3 regions of the Mesorhizobium sp. L103C119B0 genome follow, and region 2 is predicted to be linked to each of the others. Evidence: predicted binding sites of a transcription regulator. Region 2 holds the regulator's gene; each other region holds the start of a gene.
The links. The regulator LexA, encoded in region 2, represses DNA repair genes until DNA is damaged. The targets are predictions, from matches to a motif close to TGTTCNNNNTGTGTTCNG.
Positions count from the first base shown of each region.

Region 1: a site for LexA is predicted at 1,842-1,859, ahead of X728_RS165545 (PA0069 family radical SAM protein). Genes of this name have one in related genera too.
Region 3: a site for LexA is predicted at 2,502-2,519, ahead of X728_RS140150 (UvrD-helicase domain-containing protein). Genes of this name have one in related genera too.

Region 1 covers NZ_AYXE01000001.1:101,577-105,761, reverse strand. Annotated here, with positions in the region: gene X728_RS165540 (ribonuclease HII) at 1-458, opposite strand, end outside; gene X728_RS165545 (PA0069 family radical SAM protein) at 613-1,767, opposite strand; gene X728_RS165550 (glycosyltransferase) at 1,918-2,421, shown strand; gene X728_RS165555 (hypothetical protein) at 2,676-3,650, shown strand; gene X728_RS165560 (aldehyde-activating protein) at 3,640-4,071, opposite strand.
Region 2 covers NZ_AYXE01000011.1:120,516-124,700, forward strand. Annotated here, with positions in the region: gene X728_RS147525 (ComEC/Rec2 family competence protein) at 1-2,114, shown strand, start outside; gene lexA (transcriptional repressor LexA) at 2,108-2,890, opposite strand; gene X728_RS147515 (GntR family transcriptional regulator) at 3,096-3,860, opposite strand; gene kynU (kynureninase) at 4,028-4,185, shown strand, end outside.
Region 3 covers NZ_AYXE01000022.1:28,757-32,941, forward strand. Annotated here, with positions in the region: gene X728_RS140150 (UvrD-helicase domain-containing protein) at 1-2,461, opposite strand, end outside; gene X728_RS140145 (glucose/quinate/shikimate family membrane-bound PQQ-dependent dehydrogenase) at 2,746-4,185, shown strand, end outside.

The DNA.
Region 1 (4,185 bases), on a different contig from region 2:
TGCGAGCGCTGGTCGCCCTTGATCAGCGCGCGGCCTTCGCAGAGGAGGCCCGGCGGCACATCGCGGCCATCGGCCAGCGCCAGCTTCGCCTGGATCGGCAGGCCGGCAAGGGCGCGGCGCATGGCTTCCAGGCTGGCCTTGAGGATATTGCTGCCGTCAATGCCTTCGGCGCTGACCGAGGCCATCGACACGCCGAGCGCTGACCCCAGGATTTTCAGGAACAGCGCCTCGCGCTGCAAATGGTTGAGCCGTTTGGAATCGTCTAGCCCGTCGGGAATGTTGGCGGGATCGAGGATCACCGCCGCCGCCACCACCGGCCCGGCCAGCGGACCGCGGCCGGCCTCGTCCATGCCTGCCACCGGCCACAGGCCTTCAGCCATCGCCTTCGTCTCGAAGGAGAAGTCGGGCTTTTCGACGATTTCTAAAAGAAGCGGAGAATCGGAACGCGCGCGAGCCATGTTGCGGCGAGGTTCGCATCGGCTCCGATTCTCCGCAAGTCCCTCCAGGGTCGAGTGGGGCAAGACCGGGAGGGCACCGTCTGCAGGCCGGGGGACAGGCCGGACGGGATTCTTGGGTCGCCTGCCAACCACGAGGGCAGGGCAGGCGCTACTCTCAGAGCAGCATCAGCTGCTCGGTCGCCTTGGCGGCGGCGACAAACTGGTCGGTTCGGAGGGTGCGCCGCTCGGCGTTGAGGCCGAGCCGCTTGGCCGTGATCTCGAAGCGCCGGCCGATCTGCCAGGCATAGGGGCCGGCGCCTTTCATCCGCTTGCCCCATTCCGAATCATAGTCCTTGCCGTCGCGCATCGAACGGATCAGCGACATCACGTGCCGGTAGCGGTCGGGATAGTGGCGCAGCAGCCAGTCCTTGAAGATCGGCGCCACCTCGAGCGGCAGGCGCAGGATGACATAGCCGGCCTCGCGGGCGCCTGCGGCGCGTGCCGAATCGAGGATGCGCTCCATCTCCTGGTCGGTCAGGCCGGGAATGATCGGCGCCACCATGACAGAGGCCGGGATGCCGGCATCGGAAAGCTGCCGGATTGCCTCAAGCCGCTTGGTCGGCGTCGACGCGCGTGGCTCCATGGTGCGCGCCAGCATGCGGTCCATCGTCGTCACCGACAACGCCACCTTGGCCAAGCCCCGTTCGGCCATGCGCGACAATATGTCGATGTCGCGCGTCACCAGATGGGATTTGGTGACGATGCCGACCGGATGGCCGCGCGCCTCCAGCACTTCGAGGATCTCGCGCATGATCCGGTATTGTTTCTCGATCGGCTGGTAGGGATCGGTGTTGGTGCCGATGGCGATGGTGCGCGGCTGATAGCCATCCTTCGACAGTTCCTTGTCGAGCAGCCGCGCCGCATCCGGCTTGGCAAACAGCTTCGCTTCGAAATCCAGCCCAGGCGACAGGCCCATGAAGGAATGCGTCGGCCGGGCGAAACAATAGACGCAGCCATGCTCGCAGCCGCGATAGGGGTTGATCGAGCGGTCGAAGGAAATGTCGGGCGATTCGTTGCGGGTGATGATGGTGCGCGGCTTCTCGACCTGCACTTCGGTCTTGAACGGCGGCAATTCCTCCAGCGAATTCCAGCCGTCGTCGAACACATGCCGGCTGACCGGCTCGAACCGGCCGGACGGGTTGATGCCAGCGGAACGGCCGCGGTTGCGATCCGGACGGACGCGCATGCCGCTCTGTTCGATCATCGCATTGGCCATCTCGGCTCGCCCTGCTCCGAAAGCAGCAATGTCCGCACGCACGATATGTTCCATTTTGGCCCTTTCCCAAGGACTGTCGGCTGGCTGTCGAATCGCTCTGTTCATGAAAATAATCCTATTTCGCTGATGAGAACAAATCAAGAACTTTTTAGTTGGACCATGCAAAACTGGCGCTGCGCCGGGCTTTCCGCTATTCGGCTAAAAATGCTCAGCGTTCTCATCGAAACCCGGGATGACGAAGAAGGCCTTGCCCGCACGCTCGCCTCATTGATCGGCGGCGCGGTCGAGGGCGTGGTACGCGATGTCATCGTCTGCGACACCGGCTCGACCGACCAGACGCATCGGGTTGCCGATCATGCCGGCTGCCACTTCGTGGCCGGCGGCATCGGCGCGGGAATCAGGCAGGCGAAGGGTGACTGGCTGCTGTTTCTCGAGCCGGGCGCAAGGCTGGCCGACGGCTGGATCGACGACGTCGTCGCTCACACGGCGCGGCAAACCATGCCGGCGCGCTTTTCCCGTGCGCGCGGCAGCCGCACGCCGTTCCTGTCACGGGTGTTTTCGGGCAACCGGGCGCTGGCCGAAGGGCTGGTCATCAGCAAGCGCCAGGCCGCTGCCCTGTCGAAGAACGCGCACAGCGCCGAAGCCCTTGCGCGCGGTCTCGCCACCAGGCGGCTCGACGCCGAAATCTGGCTGGCGCCGAAGAAGTGATGTTTCTCCCTTCTCCCCGTTCCCAGGGAGAAGGGTGCCCGAAGGGCGGATGAGGGGCAGCGTCGGCGTCCCCCCGGAATTGACACTGTCCGCTGCGCCGTCCGGCTTTTTCGCCGCAAAAACCTATTGTGCATTGCACAAAAGCTGACGCGGGATTAGCATTCCGTTGATGCGGGATATCGGGGTTTGGGTAGTGCCGGAGCGGTAAGCAAGCGCCGCGTCATCGTTGCTGCCGTTCATATCTGAGGACCCCGATGAACCTTTCGTCCCCTGACAAATCCGGCGCCCCCAGTCTAGAGGCCATTGCCCGCAACGGCAGCCTGCTCCGCCGCATCGCGGTGCGTATCCCGACCTATCTGTCCGACCTGCGCGAAAATCCCGCATGGCTGCCGATGTTCGTGCTTGCCCGCACCATGCCGGCGCGCAAGCTGCACTGGCTTGGCGCCAAAGCCGCGCGCCCCGCGCAGAGTGCCGGAGCTACGATGTTCAGGGGCGTCGACCTCAAGTCGATCCTCGCGGCGCTGCGCACCGATGGCCTGTTCTCCGGACTGGTCCTTCCGCAGGCAATCCACGAAGAGATCGCCAGCTTTGCTCAGAGCACGCCGTGCTTCGGCAATTTCGACCGCCGGCTCGAATTCATGCCCGGAGAACACGCAGAAGCCGAGAAGCGGTTCGGCCGCTCTTTGCTCAGCGGACACTATTTCGAGCGCATCCTCGGCTGCAAGGCGGTACTCGCCATCCAGAACGACCCGCTGCTGCTCGACATCGCCCAGCACTATCTGGGCGGGCAGGCAAAGCTGATCACCACGCGTATCTGGTGGAGCTTTCCGACCGGCGAGGCTTCCGACGCCGACAAGAACCTTGCCTCGCTCGGCAAATATCATTTCGATCTCGACGACTGGCGGATGCTGAAATTCTTCTTCTATCTCAAGCCCTGCGATGCCGGCACCGGCCCGCATGTCTATGTCAAAGGCAGCCACAACAGGCGCAGCCTCAAGCACCAGTTGACGCTGCTGGTCGGCCATCCGGCGCAAGACGTGCTCAAGGTCTATGGCGACGACAGCCCGGTCACGCTGACCGGCGAGGCCGGCCTCGGCTTCGTCGAGGACCCGTTCGGCTTCCACATGGGCACCGTGCCGTCCACCACGCCACGGCTGATGATGGAGGTCGGCTTCGGCGTCTCGCCGCCCTCGCGCCGCCGCTTCCACGGCGAACCGGTCATCCGCTGAGGCCGGAGCGGATCTCGACCGGCATCCAGCGCGCTTGCCGCCGGGCAATGCGACCCTCTTTGTTCTCGGCATCATAGTCCATTGGGACCGGCTCGCGGTTGAACCGCGGCCGGTCATCCAGCGCATTGACGATGACGATCGCTCTCGGTTCGCCGTCGGTGGTCACAGCAGCGACATAGACGCCGCAGTCCCGGCAGATGAGATAATCGGCGGTGCGCAATCCGAACCGGTATCGGTGCAGCCGGGCCTCGTCCTCGACCGCGACGATCAATCGCCCCTGCGGATCGGCGGCGGCGCGTGAGCCATGCCGGACGCAGAAGGCGCATTGGCAGGCGCGGATCTCCATCTCGGACGGCTCAATTCCGGTTTCGAGGGTCAGGTGGATGTTGCCGCAATGGCAGCCGCCGCGGTGCGCGCTCATTGGATCTCTTCCGTCTTGACTTGGCGACAGACTATCCGCCCGACGACCCGGAGGAAATGACCTCTCGAAGGCGCAGCCGCCATTCTGCCTGACAAAGGCAGCACTTGGCCGGCT
Region 2 (4,185 bases):
GCGAGCCCGGCTTTGCGCAGCCAATCGCCATTGTGGTGCTGGCGACATGTTGCGCTGTCGCCACGCGACCTCGGCCGAGGACGCATCTGTTCTGCATGGCCGCGATGCTGTGCGCGCTCGGCGTCGTCGCCGCCAAGGTCGAGACCTGGCGCGCCGGAACGCAGATGCTCGGCTCCGAGATCCAGACACGGCTGACCGGCCGCGTCGTCAGTCTCGAACAGATGGAGAGCGGGCGCATCAGGCTGACGCTTGACGTGGTTTCGACCGCTTACCCCAAGCTGCGCTACGCCCCGGAGCGGGTCAGGCTCTCGGCGCGGACCGTTCCCGCCGATATGACCGCCGGCTCCCTGATCACCGGCTATGCCAGGCTGTTGCCGCCGACCGGTCCGGTGCGGCCGGAGAGCTACGATTTCTCCTTCGACAGCTATTTCACTGGTATCGGCGGCAGCGGCTTCTTTCTCGGCAATCCGAAAACCATTGCTACGCAGGGACCGCCGCCGCTGGCCGCGCGGCTCTCCTCGGCAATCGAGAACGCGCGCGAAAACATTGCCGACCATATCAGGGGCAAGATCGGCGGCGCCGAAGGCGAGATTGCCGCGGCGTTGATTGTCGGGGTGCGCGCTGGCATCCCGGACGAGGTCAACGAAGCGATGCGGCGCACCGGCATCTACCACATCATCTCCATCTCCGGCCTGCACATGGCGCTGGTTGCCGGCACCATCATGGCGTTGCTGCGTGGCGCCTTTGCGCTGTTTCCCGTTTTCTCTTCGCGCCGGCCGGTGAAGAAATATGCGGCCGCGGCAGCGCTTGTCTCGATCGCCGCCTATCTCGTTATTTCAGGCGTCGTGGTTGCCGCCGAGCGCAGCTTCATCATGCTGGCGGTCATGCTTGTCGCCGTGCTGTTTGATCGCGCCGCACTCACCATGCGCAATCTGGCGATCTCCGCCATTGCCGTCATCCTGGTGTCGCCGCACGAGGTGGTCGGTCCCAGCTTCCAGATGTCGTTTGCCGCCACCGCCGCCCTTGTCGGCGCCTATGCCGGCTGGGCCGATTACCGCGCCGACAAGGTGAGAACGCCGCCGGCAAAGCGCTCCTTCGTCGGCTTCCTGTCGCGAAAATTCGCGCTGGCCATGGGCGGCCTCGCCATGACCTCGATCATCGCCGGCAGTGCAACCTTGCTGTTCGCCATCTGGCATTTTCAGCGTGTGTCGCCGCTCAGCCTGATCGCCAATCTGGCCGTGATGCCGATTGTTTCGTTGATCGTCATGCCTTTTGCCGTGCTCAGCGCACTGGCGATGCCGTTCGGCGCCGACGGGCCGTTCCTCTATGTGATGGGCAAGGGTCTGATGGCGATGATCGCTATATCGGCCTGGATTTCCGAGCGCTCGCCGGTCGACGCCGTCGGGCTGATCTCCATCCGCTCGGTGCTGTTGGTGGCGGTCGCCCTCGTCATCGCCACCATGGCCACCACCTGGCTCAGGTTGGCGGCCGTGCCTTTCGCGCTGGCCGGCCTGTTGACGGTGCCGCAGGTGCTTACGCCCGACGTGCTCATATCCGAGGATGCGCATCTGGTGGCCATGCCGATCGGTGGCGGCGAACTCGCCCTCAACCGCGAACGCTCCAACGAATTCACCACGGACAATTGGAAACGGGCGCTGCGGGCCGAAACCATTATCCCACCTGAGATTTTCGAGGCAACAGATACGCGGTTCGATCTCGATCCGCTCGATCTGCCGCCCGGCTCGCCCTTCTATTGCACCGGCGATCTCTGTATCGCCCGGCACCCTTCCGGAGCCATTGTAGCGCTTGCGAAAGACCGCAAGACGGCGCGGCCGGCCTGTGCCTTCGCGAGCCTGATCGTCATCGATGACGCCACCGCCTACAATCCGTGCCGCAACCCGCTGGTGCTGGTCGTGACGAAGAAACAGCTGGCCCGCGACGGCAGCGCCGCCGTCTTCTTCGATCCGCAATCGGCAGCTGCAGCGCCAACCATCCGCTTCGCCGTCGACAAGCCGTATCGCCCCTGGCACGAGCAACGCCGCTTCTCCCGCGAAGCGCGCGGCCTGCCGCCTTACAACCAGCGTGAAAAGTACAAACCCAAGCCGGCTCAGTAGCGCCGGATCAATCCGACAAGCTTGCCCTGCACCTTCACCCTGTCCGGTCCAAAAATGCGGGTCTCGTAGGCCGGGTTGGCGGCTTCCAGGGCGATCGAGGCGCCCTTGCGGCGGAAGCGTTTCAGGGTCGCTTCCTCATCGTCGACCAACGCCACCACGATCTCGCCGGGGCTGGCTGTGTCGGCATTGCGGATGATGACCGTGTCGCCATCGAAAATGCCGGCCTCGATCATCGAATCGCCCTTGACCTCGAGCGCGTAGTGTTCGCCGCCCATGATCATATCGGGCGGCACCGAGATCGAATGGGTCTGATGCTGGATGGCGTCGATCGGCACGCCGGCGGCGATGCGTCCCATAACCGGGATTGAAATCGCGGAAACGGCATCGTCATTGCCGGCCGACATCGAACGCGACGGCGAGCCCGGCTTGATCTGGCGGCCGAGACCGCCTTGGCCCAACGCGCCTTGTCCTTGGCCGCCTTGCCCTTGGCCGGTTTGACCAAGACTGCCCTGAATGACGCTCGGCGAAAACTTCCTCGCCGCATTGAGGCCTGGTGCGATCGAGTCGGGCAGCCGCAGCACTTCCAGCGCGCGCGCCCGGTTCGGCAGCCGGCGAATGAAACCGCGCTCCTCAAGCGCCGTGATCAGGCGGTGGATGCCGGACTTGGAGGCGAGGTCAAGCGCTTCCTTCATCTCATCGAAGGACGGCGGGATTCCGCTCTCCTTCAGGCGTTCATGGATGAACATCAGAAGCTCATGTTGTTTGCGCGTCAGCATCGCGGCCCCCAGGGGTTCTGAAACCAGAATCAGAAAAAACAAACCCAGAACAAACACTATCTGTTCCAGTTGTGTTCCGCAACCTTTTAAAGTTTAATGAATGTGTTGACGTTTTGTTCAGCGTGACGTTCGGCACCGCGAGCGGCGCTCGTAGTCGTTGGCCGGCAACGGGGTGAAACGAAGACAAAGTGCCCTGCGTCGTCGGCTACGATCGCCGCTTCCTTTTCGGACGGGGCTGCGCAGCATCCGCGCCGGGTTCACTCTGGGCATAGACCTGCAGCGTGTAGCCGATGTGAGCGGTCATCAGAGTTTTCGCACGTTCGACGTCGCGATCGAGGGCCGCTTCCATCAGGGCGGTATGGTGTTCGATCGCCACGGCGTCGCGCAGGGCCGCCACGGCCTTCCGGTGGCCATCCGTGCGGCCGGCGGCGGCGCGCAGCGTCGGGGCCAGACCCAGAAAGCGGTGATGGCGATGCAATTGGTCGGAAATCGTCGCATTGAAGCGCAGCAGCCAGCTGGATGTCGCGGCACTGAGCAGCGCCGCATGGAAGGCATCGTGTTTTTCGTACCACGCGTCGACCGCATCATCCGATGGATCGTCGAGAACAGACCCGCACCGTGAGAGACGATAGTGGGCGGCAACGACCGCGTCTTCCCACTCACGGTCGCCCTCCTCGATCGATTCCACCAGCAGGGGCAGTTCGACCACCAGCCGCGCACGCGCCAAATCCTCGAGCTCCGCCCGAGAGACGGGAGCGACCGCAAACCCGCGGTTGCTGATGGCGGTCACAAGCCGTTCCGCCTCCAGCCGCGACAGCGCCTCGCGCAACGGCGTCCAGCCGATGCCGTAGGTGTTGCGCAGCGTGCTCAGCTTCAACGGCGCGGCAGGCGCCAGCCGGGTCGCAAGAATATCGCGCCTGAGCAGGCGATAGGCCGCTTCCGTCTTCGAGGTCTGCTCGTCATCCAGCATCGTGATCCATCAGACATAAACGCTCGGCGGATCATTATATATCAAAGCCTTTCAATGGGTGAATTATATATAATGTTTGACAGTTCAAGGGCGACCACTCAAGATCGCCGGCATGTTTGGGCGGCAGGCTCCGCCGCGCGCGTTTGTCCATGGAGGGGCGCCGGATCATGAGCACGACACCCGATCTCGCTACAATCGAAGCAATGGATGCCGCCGATCCGCTGCGCTCCATGCGCGAACGCTTTGTCTTGCCGCAAGGCGTGATTTATCTCGACGGCAATTCCCTGGGCGCCGCGTCAGCGGTCGTCTTCAGCGAACTGCAGCA
Region 3 (4,185 bases), on a different contig from region 2:
GCGAGCCCCAGTTGCGGTCGGTCGCCTCGGTGCGGTTGGCCTGCGCGCGCTGCCAGCCGGGCGTCGCATAGGTGTTGGAGAAGGCGCCGGATTTTTCCGCGCCGACATTGTCGAAGCGCGAGGCGCCGTAGGGGTTCTGCCGCCCTGCGCCCTGGCCGCCACGGCCCGACGCGAACGAACCGCCGCCATAGGAATTGCCGTAGCCGCCATAGGAGTTGCCGCTTTCGGCGACCTCGACATGGGCTTCCGGCAGTTCGTCCAGAAAGCGCGACGGGATGGTCGACTGCCACAGGCCGTGGATGCGGCGGTTGGAGACGAACCACAGATGCAGGTTCTTCTTGGCCCGGGTCAGGCCGACATAGGCGAGACGGCGCTCTTCCTCCAGGCCGGAGCGGCCGCCTTCGTCCAGCGCGCGTTGGTGCGGGAACAGGCCTTCCTCCCAGCCGGGGAGGAACACGGTCTCGAATTCGAGGCCCTTGGCCGAATGCAGCGTCATGATGTTGACGGCGTCAAGCTCGGCGTTCTGCTCGGCGTCCATGACCAGGGCGACATGTTCGAGGAAGGAGCGCAGCGATTCATACTCCTCCATGGAGCGGATAAGCTCTTTCAGGTTTTCCAGCCGGCCCGGCGCCTCGACCGAGCGGTCGTTCTTCCACATGTCGGTGTAGCCGCTCTCCTCCAGAATGGTCTCGGCGAGTTCGGTGTGCGGCGTGGTTTCCAGCGCCTTCTGCCAGCGCTCGAAATTGGCCGCCACTTCGCGCAAGGCCGCGCGGGGCTTGGGCTTCAGCTCGTCGCTTTCTGCGAGCTTGGCGGCTGCCTCCAGCATCGGGATGCGCAAGCTCCGCGCCGTGTCGTGGATCTGGCGGATGGTGGCTTCACCCAGGCCGCGCTTGGGGACATTGACGATGCGCTCGAAGGCGAGGTCGTCGGCGCCCTGCGCGACGACGCGGAAGAAGGCCAGTGCATCGCGGATTTCCATGCGCTCATAGAAGCGCGGGCCGCCGATGACGCGGTAGTTGAGGCCGAGCGTGACGAAGCGATCCTCGAATTCGCGCATCTGGAAGGAGGCGCGGACCAGGATGGCCATATCATTGAGCTTGTGCTTGGCACGCTGGTAGGTCTCGATGGTCTCGCCGACGGCGCGCGCCTCCTCCTCGGAATCCCAGGCGGCGTGGACATGCACCTTCTCGTCGTCCTCGGCGACCTTCTCGGTGAACAGCGTCTTGCCGAAGCGGCCCTCATTGTGGGCGATGAGGTGCGAGGCAGTGCCGAGGATGTGCGCGGTCGAGCGATAATTGCGCTCCAGACGGATGATGGTGGCGCCGGGAAAATCCTTGTCGAAGCGCAGGATGTTGTCGACCTCGGCGCCACGCCAGCCATAGATCGATTGGTCGTCGTCGCCGACGCAGCAAATATTCACGCTCACGGGCTGTTCCGCGCCTGCCGGCGCGGGCCCTCGCAACGGCTCGGACGCCCGGTCGGGCATGCGGCCTTTGGCCGAGCGCGCTTTACCCTCCCCTGGATGGGGAGGGTCGCCGCGAAGCGGCGGGGAGGGGTGACTGGCGCCGGCGCTGCCACCCCCACTCGCGCCGCTACGCGGCGCGACCTCCCCCATCGAGGGGGAGGTAGGTCTTTGCGCCAGCAGCCGCAGCCACATGTATTGCGCGGTGTTGGTGTCCTGGTACTCGTCGACGAGGATGTATTTGAAGCGCTTGTGGTAGTCCTTCAGCACGTCCGGATTGGCGCGGAAGATGCGGATCGGGTGGCAGAGCAGATCGCCGAAGTCGCAGGCGTTCAGCGTCTTCAGCCGCTCCTGATAGGCCTTGTAGAGTTCCCGGCCCTTGCCGTTGGCGAAGCTGCGCGCGTCGCCCTCGGCAATGTCGGCGGGGCCTTGGCCCTTGTTCTTCCAGCCGTCGATCATCTGCGCGAACTGCTTGGCCGGCCAGCGCTTGTCGTCGAGGCCTTCGGCCTGGATCAGCTGCTTGATCAGCCGTACGACATCGTCGGTGTCGAGGATGGTGAAATCGGATTTGAGCCCGGCCAGCTCAGCGTGGCGGCGCAAGAGCTTGACGCCGATGGAGTGGAAGGTGCCGAGCCACGGCATGCCCTCGACGGCTTCGCCGACGAGATGGCCGATGCGCTGCTTCATCTCGCGCGCGGCCTTGTTGGTGAAGGTCACCGCCAGGATCTGCGAGGGGAAAGCCCTGCCGGTGGCCAGGATATGGGCGATGCGGGTGGTCAGCACGCGGGTCTTGCCGGTGCCGGCGCCGGCCAGCACCAGGACCGGGCCTTCGGTGGTTTCCACCGCCAGCCGCTGCTCGGGGTTGAGGCCGTTGAGATAATCGGGCGCGCTGTTGGGGCCGCTGCGGGCCGCCATGGCGCGCGCAGCTATGCCCGACGGGGCTGCGGGCCGCGCATTGGGTTCGTCAAAAAAGGGCATGTCTTCCGCAAAGCCGGACATCTCCCCCGAATGTAGTGATTCGGGAGCGAAAGACCAGAAGTGTCTACGTTTTGTTCTGGTTTGAAAGTGAGATTCTGGGGCGCAGTGCGAATTTCATCGTCCCGACGCCCGACAATGTCGTGGAGGTGCTGCAGCGTGGGAGCGGAATGAAGTCGAGCGTTTGCTCTCGCCTTATGCTGGCAGGGCCAGCTTGACACACGCGGCCTGGGGGAGAAAGCTGGCGACAGGGCAGGGGCGGCTGCCCGTGAGGCGCTGCAAAGCGCATCAGTCGAAGGAGTATCGTCTTGGCTGTCGTCATCACCTCCCTCATCCTGTTCCTCATCGGCCTCGCACTTGGCGGCGGCGGCGTCTGGCTCGCGATGCTGGGCGGCAGCTGGTACTATGTCGTCACCGGTCTCGCCTTCCTCATCGCCGCATGGCTGCTCTTCCGGCGCAAATCGACGGCGCTCTGGCTCTACGCGGCGATCGTGCTCGGCACGCTGGCCTGGGCGGTGTGGGAAATCGGCTTCGACTGGTGGGAACTCGGACCGCGCGGCGGCATCATCGTGCTTCTGGCGCTGTGGCTGCTGACGCCTTGGGCAAGGCGGGGCCTGATCGGCCCCGACGCGCGCGCGCCGCTCATTCTGGCCGTGCTCGCATCGCTCGCCGTCGCCGGTTATTCGATGACGGCCGATCCCAAGGACATCGCCGGCGACCTCAGCGCCGACAAGGTGACGCCGACTGCCGATCTCGGCGGCAATGTGCCTCCGGGCGAATGGCATTTCTACGGCCGTACGCAATTTGGCCAGCGCTATTCGCCGCTCGACCAGATCACGCCCGACAATGTCGCCAAATTGCAGCCGGCCTGGATCTACCAGACCGGCGACGTGAAAGGGCCGGACGATGTCGGCGAAACCACCTACCAGGTGACGCCGCTGAAGGTGGGCGATGCGCTCTATATCTGCACGCCGCACAATTTCGCCATCGCCATCGATGCCGCCACCGGCAAGGAGAAATGGCGTTTCGATCCCAAGATCAAGCTCGACAAGGACCGCCAGCACCAGACCTGCCGCGGCGTGTCCTATTATGCCGATGCCAAGATCGCCGCCGGCCAGCCTTGCGCGACGCGCGTCTATCTGCCGACCTCGGATGCGCGGCTGATCGCGCTCGACGCCGCCAACGGCCAGGTCTGCCCGTCCTTCGCCGAAGCCGGCACGCTCAATTTGTTGACCAACATGCCGTATCCGAAGTCGGGCTATTATTACTCGACCTCGGCGCCGCTGATTGCGGGCGGCAAGATCATCATCGGCGGCGCGGTCAACGACAATTATTCGACGCAAGAGCCGTCCGGCGTCATCCGGGCCTTCGACGTCGACACCGGCGCCCTGGTGTGGAACTGGGATTCCGGCAATCCGGACCAGACAACGCCGCTGGCGGCAGGCCAGACCTACACCCACAACTCGCCCAACATGTGGTCGACGGCAAGCGCCGACGAGAAGCTCGGCCTGCTCTATGTGCCGCTCGGCAACCAGACGCCGGACCAGCTCGGGATGGGCCGCAGCGCCAATGTCGAGAAGTTTTCCTCCTCGATCACCGCGCTCGATCTGGCCACCGGACAAGTGCGCTGGGTGCGGCAGACCGTGCATCACGACCTCTGGGACATGGATGTGCCGGCACAGCCGACCCTGGTCGACATCACCACCGCTGCCGGCGTCGTTCCGGGCCTGGTTGGACCGACCAAGCAG